4 regions of the Paenibacillus dendritiformis genome follow, and region 3 is predicted to be linked to each of the others. Evidence: predicted binding sites of a transcription regulator. Region 3 holds the regulator's gene; each other region holds the start of a gene.
What was found. The regulator NrdR, encoded in region 3, represses ribonucleotide reductase genes. The targets are predictions, from matches to a motif close to AACACNATATATNGTGTT.

Region 1: the regulator NrdR is predicted to act here: its motif matches at 1,878-1,895, upstream of L6439_RS07455 (anaerobic ribonucleoside triphosphate reductase).
Region 2: the regulator NrdR is predicted to act here: its motif matches at 1,935-1,952, upstream of nrdI (class Ib ribonucleoside-diphosphate reductase assembly flavoprotein NrdI).
Region 4: the regulator NrdR is predicted to act here: its motif matches at 1,568-1,585, upstream of L6439_RS18555 (adenosylcobalamin-dependent ribonucleoside-diphosphate reductase).

Annotation. Positions count from the first base shown of each region.
Region 1 covers NZ_AP025344.1:1,687,746-1,691,565, reverse strand. Annotated here, with positions in the region: gene L6439_RS07455 (anaerobic ribonucleoside triphosphate reductase) at 1-1,828, opposite strand, end outside; gene L6439_RS07450 (hypothetical protein) at 2,061-2,276, opposite strand; gene L6439_RS07445 (PRC-barrel domain-containing protein) at 2,303-2,800, opposite strand; gene L6439_RS07440 (cysteine desulfurase family protein) at 2,915-3,820, opposite strand, start outside.
Region 2 covers NZ_AP025344.1:2,770,922-2,774,741, forward strand. Annotated here, with positions in the region: gene L6439_RS12205 (aminopeptidase) at 1-1,164, shown strand, start outside; gene nrdI (class Ib ribonucleoside-diphosphate reductase assembly flavoprotein NrdI) at 2,153-2,524, shown strand; gene nrdE (class 1b ribonucleoside-diphosphate reductase subunit alpha) at 2,535-3,820, shown strand, end outside.
Region 3 covers NZ_AP025344.1:4,415,662-4,419,481, forward strand. Annotated here, with positions in the region: gene L6439_RS19600 (AraC family transcriptional regulator) at 1-725, opposite strand, end outside; gene L6439_RS19605 (hypothetical protein) at 894-1,148, shown strand; tRNA gene L6439_RS19610 (tRNA-Ala) at 1,205-1,279, shown strand; gene nrdR (transcriptional regulator NrdR) at 1,372-1,845, opposite strand; gene L6439_RS19620 (alpha/beta-type small acid-soluble spore protein) at 1,968-2,189, shown strand; gene L6439_RS19625 (lytic transglycosylase domain-containing protein) at 2,243-2,827, opposite strand; gene coaE (dephospho-CoA kinase) at 2,824-3,420, opposite strand; gene L6439_RS19635 (MntP/YtaF family protein) at 3,463-3,820, opposite strand, start outside.
Region 4 covers NZ_AP025344.1:4,198,476-4,202,295, reverse strand. Annotated here, with positions in the region: gene L6439_RS18560 (DEAD/DEAH box helicase) at 1-1,314, opposite strand, end outside; gene L6439_RS18555 (adenosylcobalamin-dependent ribonucleoside-diphosphate reductase) at 1,672-3,820, shown strand, end outside.

The sequences.
Region 1 (3,820 bases), 2.7 Mb from region 3:
AGGCCTCCTCAATCATGTCCTGATGGCCGCAGCGGCGGCAGCGGTCGACCGGATGGTTCATCGAGCCGTAGCCGATTCCGTGCTCCGCCATCGCCCGCACAATCCGATCGAGCGCTTGCGGATTCGCTTTGGCGCTGCCGTCCAGCTCGACATAGGTGATATGGCCGGCATTGCACAAGGCGTGGAACGGCCCCTCGATGCGGATTTTGTCATACGCCTGAATCGGATAATAGACCGGTACATGAAATGAATTCGTATAGTACTCGCGATCGGTAATGCCCGGAATGCGGCCGAAATCATCCCGATCGCGCTTCGTGAATTTGCCGGACAGCCCTTCGGCCGGGGTCGCGAGAAGCGAATAGTTCATCCCGGTGGCCGCCACGGCTTCGTCCATCCGCTGGCGCATATGGCCGACAATCTCTAGACCGAGCCGGCGCGCCTCCTCCGATTGGCCGTGATGGCATCCGGTCAGGGCGACCAGCGCTTCGGCCAGCCCGATGAAGCCGACGCTGAGCGTGCCCTGCTTCAAGACATCGCGCAGCTCGTCCTCCGGCTGAAGCCGCTCGCTGCCGCGCCAGACGCCCTGCTGCATCAGGAACGCGAAATCGCGCGCCCGCTTCCGCCCTTGATATTCATAGCGCGCGGCAAGCTGTCTTACGGCAATGGCGAGCATATCGTCCAGCAGGGTAAAAAAAGCTTCCTTCGTGCGGGCGAGCAGCGCGATTCGCACCAGATTCAGCGAGGTGAAGGACAGATTGCCGCGTCCCTGCGGCGTCGACGGACCGTTCACATTGGCCATGACCCGCGTGCGGCAGCCCATGTAACAGACCTCGCTCTCCGGCGTTCCGTCGTCATGCTCCTGGTTGAAGGGGGCATCCAGGAAGGCGAAGTTCGGGAACAATCGCTCCGCCGTCGTGGCCAGCGCCAGTTCGTACAGATCGCGGTTCCGATCCTGCGCCCCGAAGTTGACGCCGGTTTTTACCTTGAAAATCTGGATCGGGAAAATGGGCGTCTCCCCCTTGCCCAGGCCCGCCCTCGTCGCCAGCAGCAGCTGTCTGATAAGCATGCGCCCTTCCCGCGAAGTGTCGGTGCCATAGTTGATCGAAATGAATGGAACTTGTCCCCCGCCTCGCGAATGCATCGAATTGGCATTATGTATGAAGGCTTCGCAGGCCTGGTACACGTCGCGCTCGGTCAAGCGCCATGCTTCCTGCTCCCGGTCAAGCTCCGGCTGCAGCGGCAGGGATTCGAGATAGGTCAGGTGGCGCCGGAACGTCTTGCCTACATAGGGAGCCAGATCGTAATCGAAGGCGGGATACGCTTGTCCGCCATGCTGCTGGTTCTGGTTCGCCTGCAAAATGATCGAGGCGAGAGCGAGCGCGCTCTTGATATCCTGCGGCTCCCGCATATGGCCGTGCCCGGTATTGAAGCCCCGCTTCAGGAGCTGCCCGAGCGGAATCTGGCAGCAGGTCGTCGTTCCATACGCATAGAAATCGAGATCGTGAGGATACAGCAGATTGTCCTCCACCGCTTCCCGCGCTTCCGGGGCCAGCAAATAATTCATCGCATACCAACGCGAGCATTCGCTGGCCATTTTGCTCATGATGCCCATCGGAGAGCGGCCGTCCACATTCGCATTTTCGCGCATCAGATCCGAATCGCGGTCCTGTACGATTTCGTGCAGCGCCTCTGTCAGCGGATGGTTGTCCGGCAGCGGCCCGCTATCCCCTCTCCGGGAGGTTCCCCAGGATGCCCACGGCATCGGTCCGGCGCCTCCCGCACTCTCTTCGGCAACGTTCGCATCGCGCAATCGCGGCATGATCGTCATCGCTACTCCACCCTTTCCTATCGTCTCTCTTGATATTTAAATACTCAAAACCACTATATGTAGTATTTGTATTTTGTAAAAGACACAATATGTATTATCTACAAATGAGGAACCTAACAATATGAGATCGGTCACAGCCAGGCGGCCCCATAACGGCAAAAAGCGCCCATGCACCGCGCGAGGCGGAGCATGAACGCTTTTGTTCGCTTTATTGTGACTTGTGTCCGTTCCGTTATGAAGAAGCATGCGCTTCCGGATAGGGCGGTGTCATAAATTCATCGCCAAAAAATAAATCGTCGAGCGAGCTCAACGTACCGTCTTCTTCCACCTGGAACACCGACATTTTATCGCCGTTAACGGTCAACTCGATAAAGCATCCCCAGCAGTAAAACTGATGGGCGCCAATTTTCCCGATATCTTTGGAATTGCAATTCGGGCATCGCATCATCGTTCTTCACCATTCCGTCCATTAGACTAATTTGCTTGTGCACTTGCGCTTCCGCTCTCTTCCACGACGATTACATCGGTGCCCCATTTCAAGCGGCTCATTCCTTCAATCCGCCGTCTTCCTTCCAGAAGGTCCGCAAGCAGGCCGTCTGAAATTTCCAGACCTGTTATCTGGTTACCCATATTGGGCTGAAAATAAACATCGGCGACCCATCCGAGCTGGGAGCCTTCCGAAGTGATGACCGGCAAACCCTTCAATGCCGTCTCTCCCGACAGGAACGCCCGTTCCAGGGAGGCGCTGTCCTTCAGTTGCACAGCCTCCCCGCTCGCAATCATGACCGCATCGTCCCCGCAGGCCGTCACATCCTCCCAGCGTACCAGCATGTCCTGCTTGCGGACGCGGCTGACAAGCTGAAGATGCGTAATCTCCCACTCGGGAGTGATGCAGATATCTTTCACTTTGGAAATTTGCTTGCCCGTACCGATATCGAACACCGGCAGGCCGATCAGCTCCAGCAACTTCATTCAGGGGGCCCTCCTTCGGTTCATGGACATGCGGCTGCGCCGCACAGGCGCGCCTCTCCGCCGACAGCGCTCCATTCGCCGGGGATCGCCCCTCCAGGCGGTCTGACAGACTTCCTAATTTCTATTACGGACGCGATTGGCGATGGTTGCAATTTGTTGCGACACAATATCGGCTTGCTCTATAGTATTGCCCAATCCGAAGCTGAATCTAACGGCGGTGCTCTTGCGAGGCTCGGACAGCTTCATCGCTTCGAGCACATGCGATACTTCCAGGGAACCGGAAGTGCAGGCGGAACCGCTGGCTGCCATGATGCCTGCCAGATCGAGATTCATCAGCAGCGTCTCTGTCGGAACGTCCAGCACGCTCACATTGAGAATGTGAGGCAGATGCCGCTCCGGATGCCCATTGTACGCAACCCGATCTCCCAATTCATCCACCAGCCTCGACCAGAGCGCAGCCCTCACTTGCTGGGTCTGGCGGACCTTGTTCTCCCGTTCATCCTCCGCGATGCGAAGCGCCGCCGCGAAGCCCGCGATTCCGGCCACATTTTCCGTCCCCGCCCGGCGCTTCCGCTCCTGATTGCCCCCGTGCAGCATCGGCTCCCAATCCGTCCCTTGGCGAATATACAGACAGCCGACGCCCTTCGGTCCGTTGATCTTGTGGGCCGAGAAGCTGGCCATGTCAACCGGCCAATCCTTCAGCTGGAACGGCAGCACTCCGAGCGCCTGAACGGCGTCGGTATGCATCGCAATCCCCTGCTCGCGCACCAGCTCGCCGATCTCCCGAATCGGCTGCAGTGTGCCCACCTCATTGTTGCCCGTCATGACGCTCACCAGGCAAGTATTCGGCTGAAGCGCTTCCCGAATGCGCTCCGGCGCGACAAGGCCTGTCTCGTCCGGCGCGACGTAGGTGACTTCCACTCCGAGCTGCTCCAAATAACGGCAAGCGTGGAGCACCGCATGATGCTCCACTTCCGTCGTCACGACATGAGGCGGACGTTCCCGTCCGTGTCTCCGCCA
Region 2 (3,820 bases), 1.6 Mb from region 3:
CAACAGGGTCAGATCCTTGTCATCAAAACGGCGCTGGACGCTGCCGAATTGGTTCGCTTGATTGTAAAAAAGGCATACGAGGCCGGGGCGAGCGATGTCGTGGTTCAATGGAGCGACGATGCGGTAGATCGGCTGCGTTTTGAGATGGCGCCGGACGAGACGTTGCAGACGTTCTCCGCTTGGTATGCGAAGGAGCGGGAAGAGTTTGCGGCCAAGGGCGCGGCGTTCATGTCCATCGTCTCCTCCAGTCCGGATTGGCTGCAGGGGATTCATCCGGCACGCATCGCCAGCTTCAACAAGGCCAAGGCGACCGCAATGTATCCGTATAGCCGGTACATCCAGTCGGACAAGGTGAGCTGGACGATGATTGCCGCTCCTTCGCCGGCCTGGGCGGCGAAGGTGTTCCCGGACGTGCCGGAGGAAGAGCAAGTCGGCCGCCTGTGGGAGGCAATTTTCCATGCGGCGCGCGTCGATACGGTTAATCCGGTCGATGCATGGAAGCGGCATGTCGCCACCGTACAGGGCAGAGTGAATGAGTTGAATGAGAAGCGGTACAAAGCGCTCGTTTTTACATCGCCGGGCACGCACTTGACGGTTGAACTGCCGGAACATCACATCTGGATAGGGCTTCAGAGCACGAACGAGCAGGGCATCGCCTTTATCTCAAATATGCCGACGGAGGAGATTTACACGGCCCCGCTCAAAACCGGAGTGAACGGATATGTGTCAAGCACCATGCCCCTTAGCTATGGCGGGACAATCATTGATCGGTTTACCCTCACCTTTGACAAGGGCCGGATTGTGGATGTGAAGGCGGTAGAAGGAGAAGAGATTTTGAACAATCTCATTGCCACGGACGAAGGAGCCCATTATCTCGGGGAAGTGGCCCTTGTTCCAACTGATTCACCGATTTCCCAGTCGAAGGTGCTGTTCTATCATACCTTGTTCGATGAGAATGCTTCGAATCATTTGGCGATCGGAAGTCCATATCCCATCTGCATTGAAGGCGGAAAAACGATGTCCGCGGAGGAACTGGCGGCGGCCGGGTTAAATGCAAGCGTCACGCATGTTGATTTTATGATCGGCTCTGCCGATATGGACATCGATGGCATTAGGGCGGATGGAACGAGAGAACCCATCTTTCGCAGCGGGACTTGGGCGTGACGGCGGCCAAGGGAGCATGCTGCCGACCGATAAGCGAGAAGCCATAGGCCGGATTCTGTCTACTGCGGGATCCGGTCTGTTCCTTTGTCGGAAAGGCGCGGATTCGCACTGTTGCCCGGGAAATTTTTATCTATGTTAGTTCCTGGATAAGTATAATGAATGATGCGAGCGATTGTTCGGCAATATAAGCCCATCATTGTGCAGAGAGAATTTACTTATATCCTAATATAAGTATGCGAAAACATGGTCAACTAAACGTGAATCGCACGGAGGTGATATAAAACGCCATTCTAAGATGAACACGCCTGACTTTCAGCATGCACGCGCCTGACTTTGAGCGAGCCGTCCAAAGGCTCGTTTTTTTGTATATAATTAATGCCATTAACTATCCTTCCGCTGAGGAAAATTCCAACTTTGCGGCCGCCATGGAGCGTGAAATCTATGAATCAATTAATCTCGTTAAACAAATTGAAAATACGCCAGAGGGGCTCTATTTTCTGCGGCGAAAATTGCACTTTTTCGGAGAACGGGTGACTTGTCCCACTCTTGCACGGCTGCCAGGCAGCCCCTTCGCGATAAAAGCATATCCCGCATAATTCCAAAAAAATTGAACACCAATAATGGCCACAGTTGTGGTACGATAGATATGTTTTTTGTCACAGGCCGACATATTTCGTTCCTGCCGGCGAGGACAAAATGGGCTTGCCATTTATCTTAAAATTGGTTATTATTCAATAACGGACTATATATAGTATGGAGAACTCAATACATACACTATATATTGTAACGGCAAGTGGAGTTCCCTGACTAACCAAGATTCTATGTTTCTATCATTCTTCGAAGAGCAAGGAGAAGGAAGCGCCATAATCGGGCACGGTGCATCGGTTCATCGCGTCCATCGGCTTCGGTCTCTTTTCTTTGAGATGTGCTTTTTTTGGTGACTCCAGGCGGCTCTATTTGAAAGATTTCTAGGCGACGGAGGGATCACGTGCTTATCGCGTACGACTCGAAGACTGGCAACGTGAAGCGTTTTGTCGAGAAGCTGGATATGGAGTGTGTTCGCATATCCGCAGATACGAAGCTGGCTGAACCCTTTATTTTGATCACGTACACGACAGGGTTCGGACAAGTGCCTCAATCTACGATGGAATTCCTTGAGGAGCATGGCCATTTGCTGCAAGGGGTCGCTTCCAGCGGCAATATGAACTGGGGCGTCCGGTACGGACTGGCAGCCGATCATATTTCTCGATTATATTCCGTGCCCGTACTGATGAAGTTCGAGCTCAGCGGCACGAAGAAGGATGTAGCACAATTTACTCGGGAGGTCCAGTACTTTGATACCAAAATGGATACAGCTTAACAACGAAATTATGGTCCAGAAGGACGGAAAGTTCCAATTTGACAAAGATCGGGAGGCGGCGAAAAGCTATTTCATCGACTATGTCAATCAAAATACAGTATTCTTCCATAATCTTGAGGAAAAGATTCATTATCTGGTAGAGAACGACTACTATGAAAAGGAACTGTTCGATCAGTACGAATTCAAGGATGTCAAGCGGCTCTACGAATATTTATACGCGAAAAAGTTCCGCTTCCCGTCGTTCATGAGCGCGTTCAAGTTCTATAACAACTACGCCATGAAGACCAATGACGATACGAAATTCCTGGAGCGCTACGAGGACCGCCTGGCCGTCGTCTCCCTGTTCCTGGCGAGCGGGGATATCGACAAGGCGTTCGAGTATGCCGAGTTGCTGATTTCTCAAGAGTATCAGCCGGCGACGCCGACCTTCCTGAATGCCGGCAAGAAGCGGAGAGGGGAACTGGTCAGCTGCTTCCTGCTCGAGGTGGACGATTCGATGAACTCGATCGGATTCTCGATCAACTCGGCGCTGCAGCTGAGCAAGATTGGCGGCGGCGTGAGCCTGAATTTGAGCAAAATCCGCGGCGCCGGCGAGCAAATCAAAGGGCTGGACGGCAAAGCAAGCGGCGTCCTGCCGGTCATGAAGCTGTTTGAGGATGCATTCTCCTACGCGAACCAATTGGGTCAGCGCGACGGCAGCGGCGTCGTCTACTTGAACGTCTTCCATTCCGACATCCATGAATTCCTCGACACGAAGAAGATCAACAGCGACGAGAAAATTCGGATGAAGACGTTATCGCTTGGCGTAGTCGCGCCGAATAAGTTTTTCGAGCTGGTGGAGCAGGACAAGGATATGTACTTGTTCTACCCGTATACCGTGTACAAGGAGTACGGCAAACATCTGGACGACATGGACATCAGCGAGATGTACGACGAGCTTGTCGACAATCCGAATGTCCGGAAAAAGAAGATTGTCGCGCGCGACCTGATTTTGAAGATTGCGCAGATTCAGATGGAGTCGGGCTATCCTTACATTATGTTCGTGGACAATACGAATGAATACCATGCGCTCAAAGAAATCGGACGCGTCAAGTTCTCGAACTTGTGCAGCGAGATTGCGCAGCTGAGCGAAGTGTCCACGATCAACGACTACGGCGTAGAGGACGAGATCCATCGCGATATTTCCTGCAACCTCGGCTCGTTGAATATTGTTAACGTCATGAAAAATAAACGGATGCGCGATACGGTTCACCGCGCGATGGATGCGTTGACCGAGGTGAGCGACCGCAGCAATAT
Region 3 (3,820 bases):
AGATAATCAAGCGGCGATGTGCCGACGGCCTGCTGGAACAAGGCGCTGAAGCGGGACGGGCTCAAATGGGTCAACTCGGCCAATTCCTTCAGCGTCCACGGATAGGCCAGGTTGAGCTCCATCGTGACAATCAGTTCCTTCAGCGCATGAATTCCGCGGTGCTTCACCGGCGCCGGCTCGCCTTCCGAGATAGCGCCGTGGCGGTTCACGAGCGCGAGGAAGCGGGTCAGCTGCGCCCGGATGACCGATGCGTATGACGGAGCCCGGCTAGTCATCTCCTCCTTCATATTGAGGAGAATCGCAATCAATTCATCATATACCGGCATGTCCCGATTGAGCAGATTGGTGAACTGCACGCCCTGTTCCCGGAACGGGCGGAGCAAATCATGGTCATAGCGCATCTCCATAGCCAGCATTCCGGGATCGAACATATGAACGTCAATGATCAGATGATCCGTCTCGAAGGCGCGATGCAGGTCCTGTCCATTGATAAGGATAATATCTCCTGCTTGAAGCTGATATTTTACGCCATTGATCACATAAAATCCTGTTCCGCCCCGTATATAATTAATCTCCAGTTCCCGGTGCCAATGCAGCCGTTGAAAGCCTGGACTCACGCCTTCGGTCGTCGACACGAGGTACGGCATCGGGGTAGGCCAACTTACCGGATCAGGCATGACGGCCTTCGGCTTTTCCCGGGGTTCGGTATGTATATTCCGATCCATTCAAGCTTCACCTCCGCAATGGAAACGTTCTCCTTCTATTACAGCAAAAAAAGCCGTTTCCGCAAAGAAAAACATTTCGTGTGTTGTACACAAATAAATTGACAAATGCAATAAAAAGACATTAAGATGTAAAATGCAAAAAAACTAAAGGGAGCAGGTGACCTACCCGTGAACTACCAACCGATTGTAAAGGAAAAGACGTTGATTGAGCGCAATGATGAAGATAACCTGTATCAAGTGAAAGTGAAATTGCAGGATGGCACTCAATGCCGCGTCATCTACAACAAAGGAGCAATTACGATCAGCCGCTTGCTCTCCATTCCTTGTCCCGTATGCAGAAAAGATTTCATCTGCTCATGTCTGAACCGCTTCGCGGAACAAATTGACAGCCAAGTCCATTTATCCGACATGCTTGCCGAATAAATGAATAAATTCCTGTTGCAATTCCAGACATGTAGTGGTATAATGTAACAGGTAACGGGGCATTAGTTCAGGGGGAGAACGCTTCACTGGCAGTGAAGAGGTCAGCGGTTCGAATCCGCTATGCTCCACCATCATAGCTACACTCGAGAACATCTGGATGAAGATGTTCTTTTTGTTATGTCTATAAACAAAGAACCCGCAAGGGTTCTAAGATGCGGGTTCTTCATGAATGCTCCCCTAGAGAATTTTTGGACAGCAAGTGGGTAAGTTCCTTCATGAACATATTGATATCCTTGAACTGGCGGTATACGGAAGCAAATCGCACATAAGCCACTTCGTCGACCGGATACAATTGCTCCATCACTCGCTCGCCGATAATGCGGCTCTCTACTTCGGCATGAGCCGTATTCCTGAGCTGCTTCTCCACTTCCGACGCTATCATCTCCAGCCGTTCCACCGAGACCGGCCTTTTCTCACAAGCCCGGATCAGGCCTCGCAGCATCTTGTCGCGGCTGAACTCCTCACGGCTTCCATCCTTCTTTATCACAATCAGCGGTGTCTCTTCGACCATTTCAAAGGTCGTGAACCGCCGGCTGCACAGCTCGCATTCCCTTCTCCGCCGGATGGACTTGTTGTCATTGGCAGGCCGGGAATCCAGCACTTTCGTTCCAAGATGATCACAAAAAGGACATTTCAAATCGTGTTCCTCCCTTCTTCCCGATTACACTCGGTTGTTATCGAAAATACCAGTCGTTACCTGTAATGAACTTAGCGAGAATGCACACAATACAATTACCAACCGCAAGGAGGTGAATAGAAATGGCCCAAAACAACCGTTCCAGCAACAACCTGGTTGTACCTCAAGCAACTGCAGCTCTCGAGCAAATGAAGTTCGAGATCGCTCAAGAATTGGGCATTGCCATTCCGCAAGACGGATACTATGGCAACATGGCAACCCGCGACACCGGTTCGATCGGGGGATACATCACGAAGCGCCTGGTACAAATCGCGGAGCAACAACTCGCAGGACAATTCAAATAAGGCATTACTAGCATCGGAGCAAGCCGGTAACCCCCGGCTTGTCCGGTGCTTATTCATTTCATCCCATAGACGTCCGTATACTTATCATAATAATGGATTACGCGCTGTACGTACAGCTTCGTTTCCCCATAAGGAATCTGCTGCTTCACGGTCTCGTAGCGTCCGTCCCATGTATGATTGCGGAGCCATTTGCTTACATTGCCCGGACCGGCGTTATATGCCGCGATCGCCGCAATCCAGTTGCCATTGAACTGCTTATGCAGCGATTGCAAATACCAGGTGCCGATATGAATGTTCGGGTCGATCTCGTACTTCAATTCCTCCATCGTCCAATGCGTATCCAGATTGAGCTGCTCCATCGCCCACGAGGCGGTCTCCGGCATCAGCTGCATTACCCCGATAGCGCCCTTCCGGGATTCTTGTCCAGCCTGATAATTCGTCTCTACCCGGATGATCGCCGCCACGAGCAGCGGATCAATCTTATATTTGGCTGCGTGCTTCCGAATCTCTTCCTCATATGGAATCGGATACATCCAGCGGCCCAGCCATTGCGATTGCACGAATAGCAGAAATAGAAACCCCAGAAAGAGAACGAGCAAAAAACGCTTCTTCCGCATCAGATTCATGATTCGGCTCATAGCAAGCCTTTCTGAAGCAAGAACTGTTCCACCTGCTTCCGAGTCTCTTCCATTCCCTTGCTATTGTCGATGACATAATCCGCCCGTTCCCGCTTCATCTCAATGTCCCACTGAGATCGAAGCCGTTCGGATGCTTCCGCTTCGGTAATCTCGTCCCGCCGTATCAAGCGCTCCAATTGGATCTCTTCCGGCACGTAGACGACGACGATCTCTTCGAAGCGATCGGTCAAGCCGGACTCATACAGCAGGGGCACGTCCACGACAACAAGGGATTGCGGATGCTCTTCCTCCAGCCGGCGCATCTGCGTCATCATCTCCTGCCGGATGGCCGGGTGGGTGATCTCTTCAAGCGCTTTCCGTTCGGCAGGGTTGGAAAATACAACGTTTCCAAGCCGCTTGCGGTCAAGCGAACCGTCCGGCAGCAGCATGTCCGCTCCGAACCGTTCCGCAATCCGATCTAACGCGGGACTGCCAGGAAGCACGATCTCCCTGGCAATCCGATCCGCATCAACAAGCAGAGCGCCCCGTTCCACGAGCAGACGGGAGACGGTGCTTTTCCCCGACGCAATGCCGCCGGTTAATCCGATGTTCATGCCTTCACCTCATTTATTTGCCTGCTTACATTTCCATTCCGTTTAGGATATCAATTTTAGCATCCCCATCAACATTAACAACAAACCTGGCAGGAACGATATTCTCTGAATCCAGCGTTGATGCGAGAACCTCATTCCCAGATGCATGCCTGCCCGCAAAAAAGCGCCGCTGAATAAAGCGATCACAAGCGCCGTCAGCAACGACGGATAGCCAAGCAGGGATGCCCCGATCCCTGCGCCGAACGCATCAAGCGACAGCGCGGCTCCGAGCCATGCCGCTTCGGCCGCGCTGATGCTTCCCGAGCGATCGATATCGGCAGCGGAAGGCGTCTTCAATATTTGAATGACTAGGCCGAGCCGGCGCAGCTGGATGCGGATGAGCGGCTTCGATTCCGCCCGG
Region 4 (3,820 bases), 220 kb from region 3:
CTGCAGCAAATATTCCTGCGTCGCCCGGTATTCGGTGAACACGATCACCTTCTCGTTCGTCTGGCGGATAATGTCCATGGCCGCCTCCGCCTTCGTGTTGGACGTAATCGCCTTGATCAGATCGACCAGATCCCAGATATGATCGCGGATCGGCGAATCCTCGGGCAGCTTCTTGGCCAGGTTGACGAGGGTCAGGAAGACCGCATCGCGGCTGGAGCACACTTCCCGCTGGAGCGTAATCAGGGAGAACATGCTGCCGATATCGCGGCCGTTCATCTGATACTGCTCCTTGATGAAGCGGGTGACCCCTTCGTACAAGGCCTGCTCGTCCGGGGACAGCGTCAAGGGCACATTGCGGACGATGCGCCGCGTGAATTGAACGCTGCCTTCGCCGCGCCGGTTGCGCACCATTACCTTGGACAGCTCGCCCTGAAGCTGGCCCTCATTCTTCGGAAGGCGCTTGTCTGCGACGAAGTTGCTGCTGAATTCGCCCTGCGCGCCAAGCTGTCCGGGCTTGAGAAGGGTGATCAGATTGTACAGCTCGTTCATATCGTTCTGGACCGGCGTGGCCGTCAGCAGCAGACAATATTTTTTGCGCAAATGCTGAATGAACTGGTAGTTGGTCGTCTTGCGGTTTTTGAGCTTATGGGCTTCGTCGACGATGAGCATGTCGTATTCCTGCTCCATCAGGATCGATTTATGCGGATCGCGCTTGGCGGTATCCATCGAGGCGACGACGATGTCGGATTGCCATTGATATTTTTTCTTCTGGGCCACCGCCGCGATGCCGAACTTGTGATGCAGCTCGCGCACCCACTGCAGCACCAGGGAGGCGGGGACGAGAATGAGCGCGCGCTTGACGAGGCCGCGTATCAAATATTCCTTCAGCACGAGTCCGGCCTCGATGGTCTTGCCCAGGCCGACCTCGTCGGCGAGAATCGCCCGGCCGCGCATCTCGTGCAGCACCTTCTTGGCGGTCTCTACTTGGTGGGGGAGCGGCTCTACATTCGTAATATGGGTCAGGCATTGCAGCTCGTCGAACGCGCGAATGCGCTTGGCCTGCTCCGCCTCATAAGCCAACTGGAACAGGGTCCAGTCATCCCAGGGGCCGTTCTTGTCGATGCGGGCCGACAGGTCCTCCAGCCAGCCGCGATCTGTCGCGATAGGCAGCGAGCCGGATGCCGCGGGCGAGGACAGCGGCCAGGAATGCGCGGCGGATCGCATAATATGGCCGCTCGCCGGGCTGACCGGGCCGGCCAGAGCCGATGGCGGCGGACCGGCCAAGCCGTCATGCGGCTGCTGATGTCTGTTCATCCTCTCGACCTCCTCTATAGAGGTAGTATGGACGTTATTCCAGGCTTTCATAACCGGGTGCAAGACGGGATCGGGGTGCCGGCAAGAGGGGCGGGACCCGGAGTGCTATGCGTTCCTCTGGAAAAAGCAAGAGACAAAATAGAGAGATTGCTAGAGAAAAACGAAGCATGGTGTTCCCCGGTTCTCATCCATTCGCTATATTTCCTTTTTTCTTATTAGAAATTCTATATGTAGTATAGTACAATGATTTTCGCACACAATATATTGTGGAAAATACATACATTGTACAATGCTTCAATTGTCGTGTGCGGTGACAATCATTCAAGTAGCGATCACTATATAGGAGGTTGTGTTCTTTTGAATACGGGGCATAAGCAGCGCTTGGAAGGCTTGAGCGAGAAAATATTTTTGGATCGGTACGCATGGAAGGATGCGGACACGAACAACGCCAAAGTAGGGGATGTCGTCCTGGTACTGACCAAAGACGATCCGAAGTTCCCGGCGAAGGAAGTAGGGGAAGTGGTAGCGCGCGACGGCCGCTTCGTCTCGGTTAAGCTGCGAAGCGGAGAGGTGGTTCAATCCACGATCGAGAAGCTGACCTTGACGATAGAGAAGACGCCGGAAGAAATGTGGGACCGGCTGGCGGCTGCGATGGCATCGGTAGAACCAACCCCGGAAAAACAACAGGAATGGACGGAGAAATTCCGTTATATATTGGATGACTGGAAGCTTGTCCCTGGAGGGCGGATCGCGGCAGGGGCCGGGGCAAGCGAGGAATTGACGCTGTTCAACTGCTACGTGATCCCATCGCCGAAGGACAGCCGCGGCGGCATTATGGAGACGCTGTCGGAGATGACCGAGATTATGGCCCGCGGCGGGGGCGTCGGCATCAACCTGTCGTCGCTTCGTCCGCGGCGCGCGATCGTCCGCGGGGTGAACGGCTCCTCCAGCGGCGCCGTCTCTTGGGGCGGCTTGTTCAGCTATACGACCGGATTGATCGAGCAGGGAGGCAGCCGCCGCGGCGCGCTTATGCTGATGATGAACGACTGGCATCCGGACGTCGTCGATTTCATTACGGTGAAGCAGACGATGGGCCAGGTGACGAACGCGAATCTGTCCGTCTGCGTCAGCAACGCCTTCATGAAGGCGGTCAAGGAAGATCTCGATTGGGATCTGGTCTTCCCGGATACGTCCGATCCGGAATATGACGAACTGTGGGACGGAGATCTGGAGACATGGAAGAAGGCCGGGAAGGCGGTTATTCCTTACCGCACCGTGAAGGCGCGGGAAATCTGGCATACGATTATCGAATCGGCGTGGAAATCGGCCGAGCCGGGCGTCGTGTTCATGGAATATTACAACCAGATGTCGAACAGCTGGTATTTCAACCCGATTATCTGCACGAATCCATGCGGGGAGCAGGGCTTGCCGGCCTGGGGCGTCTGCAACCTGTCCGCGCTCAATCTGTCCAAGTTCTATGACGAGGAGAAGCATGATGTGGCGTGGGACGAACTGTCCACCGTGACGCGCTATGCGGTGCGCTTCCTGGATAACGTAATCGACAAGACTCCATACCATTTCGAGAAAAATAAAGAGAATCAGCAGAACGAGCGCCGCGTCGGCTTGGGATCGATGGGCTTGGCCGAACTGATGATCAAGCTGGGCATCCGCTACGGCAGTCCGGAATCGCTGGAATTCCTCGACAAGCTGTTCGGCTTCATCGCGCGCGAATCGTATCTCGCGTCGGCGGATATCGCAGGCGAGAAGGGGGCGTTCCCGGCATTCGAGACGGAGCCGTACCTGCAGAGCGGCTTCATGAAGAATATGCTCGAGGTGTATCCGGAGGTCGGCGAAGCGATTCGACGTCAGGGCATGCGCAATGTGACCGTCATTACGCAGGCGCCGACGGGCAGCACCGGCACGATGGTCGGCACCTCGACCGGCATCGAGCCGTACTTCGCCTTCAAGTATTTCCGGCAGAGCCGCCTCGGCTTCGACGAGCAGTTCGTGCCGATTGCGCAGGAATGGATGGACGCGCATCCGGGCGAGGAACTGCCGGATTACTTCATTACGGCGATGGATCTGTCCGCCGAGGATCATATCCGTGCGCAGGCGGCCATTCAGCGCTGGGTGGACAGCTCGATCTCGAAGACGGCGAACTGCCCGAACGACTTCACGGTGGAAGAGACGAAGCGGCTGTATGAGCTGGCCTTCGATCTCGGCTGCAAGGGCGTGACGATCTACCGCGACGGCAGCCGCGACGTTCAGGTTCTGTCGACCGACAAAGGAGACAACAAGGAGGACGGCCGGACCGAAGAGGCGGCACCGGCGGCAGAAGCGCCGGCCGCTCCGGCGGGCGCACAGGCTGCCGCGCCGAATAACGGCGGGGGCGGCAATGTGTACAAGCGCCGTCCGCAAGTACTGCGCGGCGCGACTTATAAGGTGAATACGCCGTTCGGCATGGCTTATATTACAATTAATGATATGAACGGCATTCCGGGCGAGA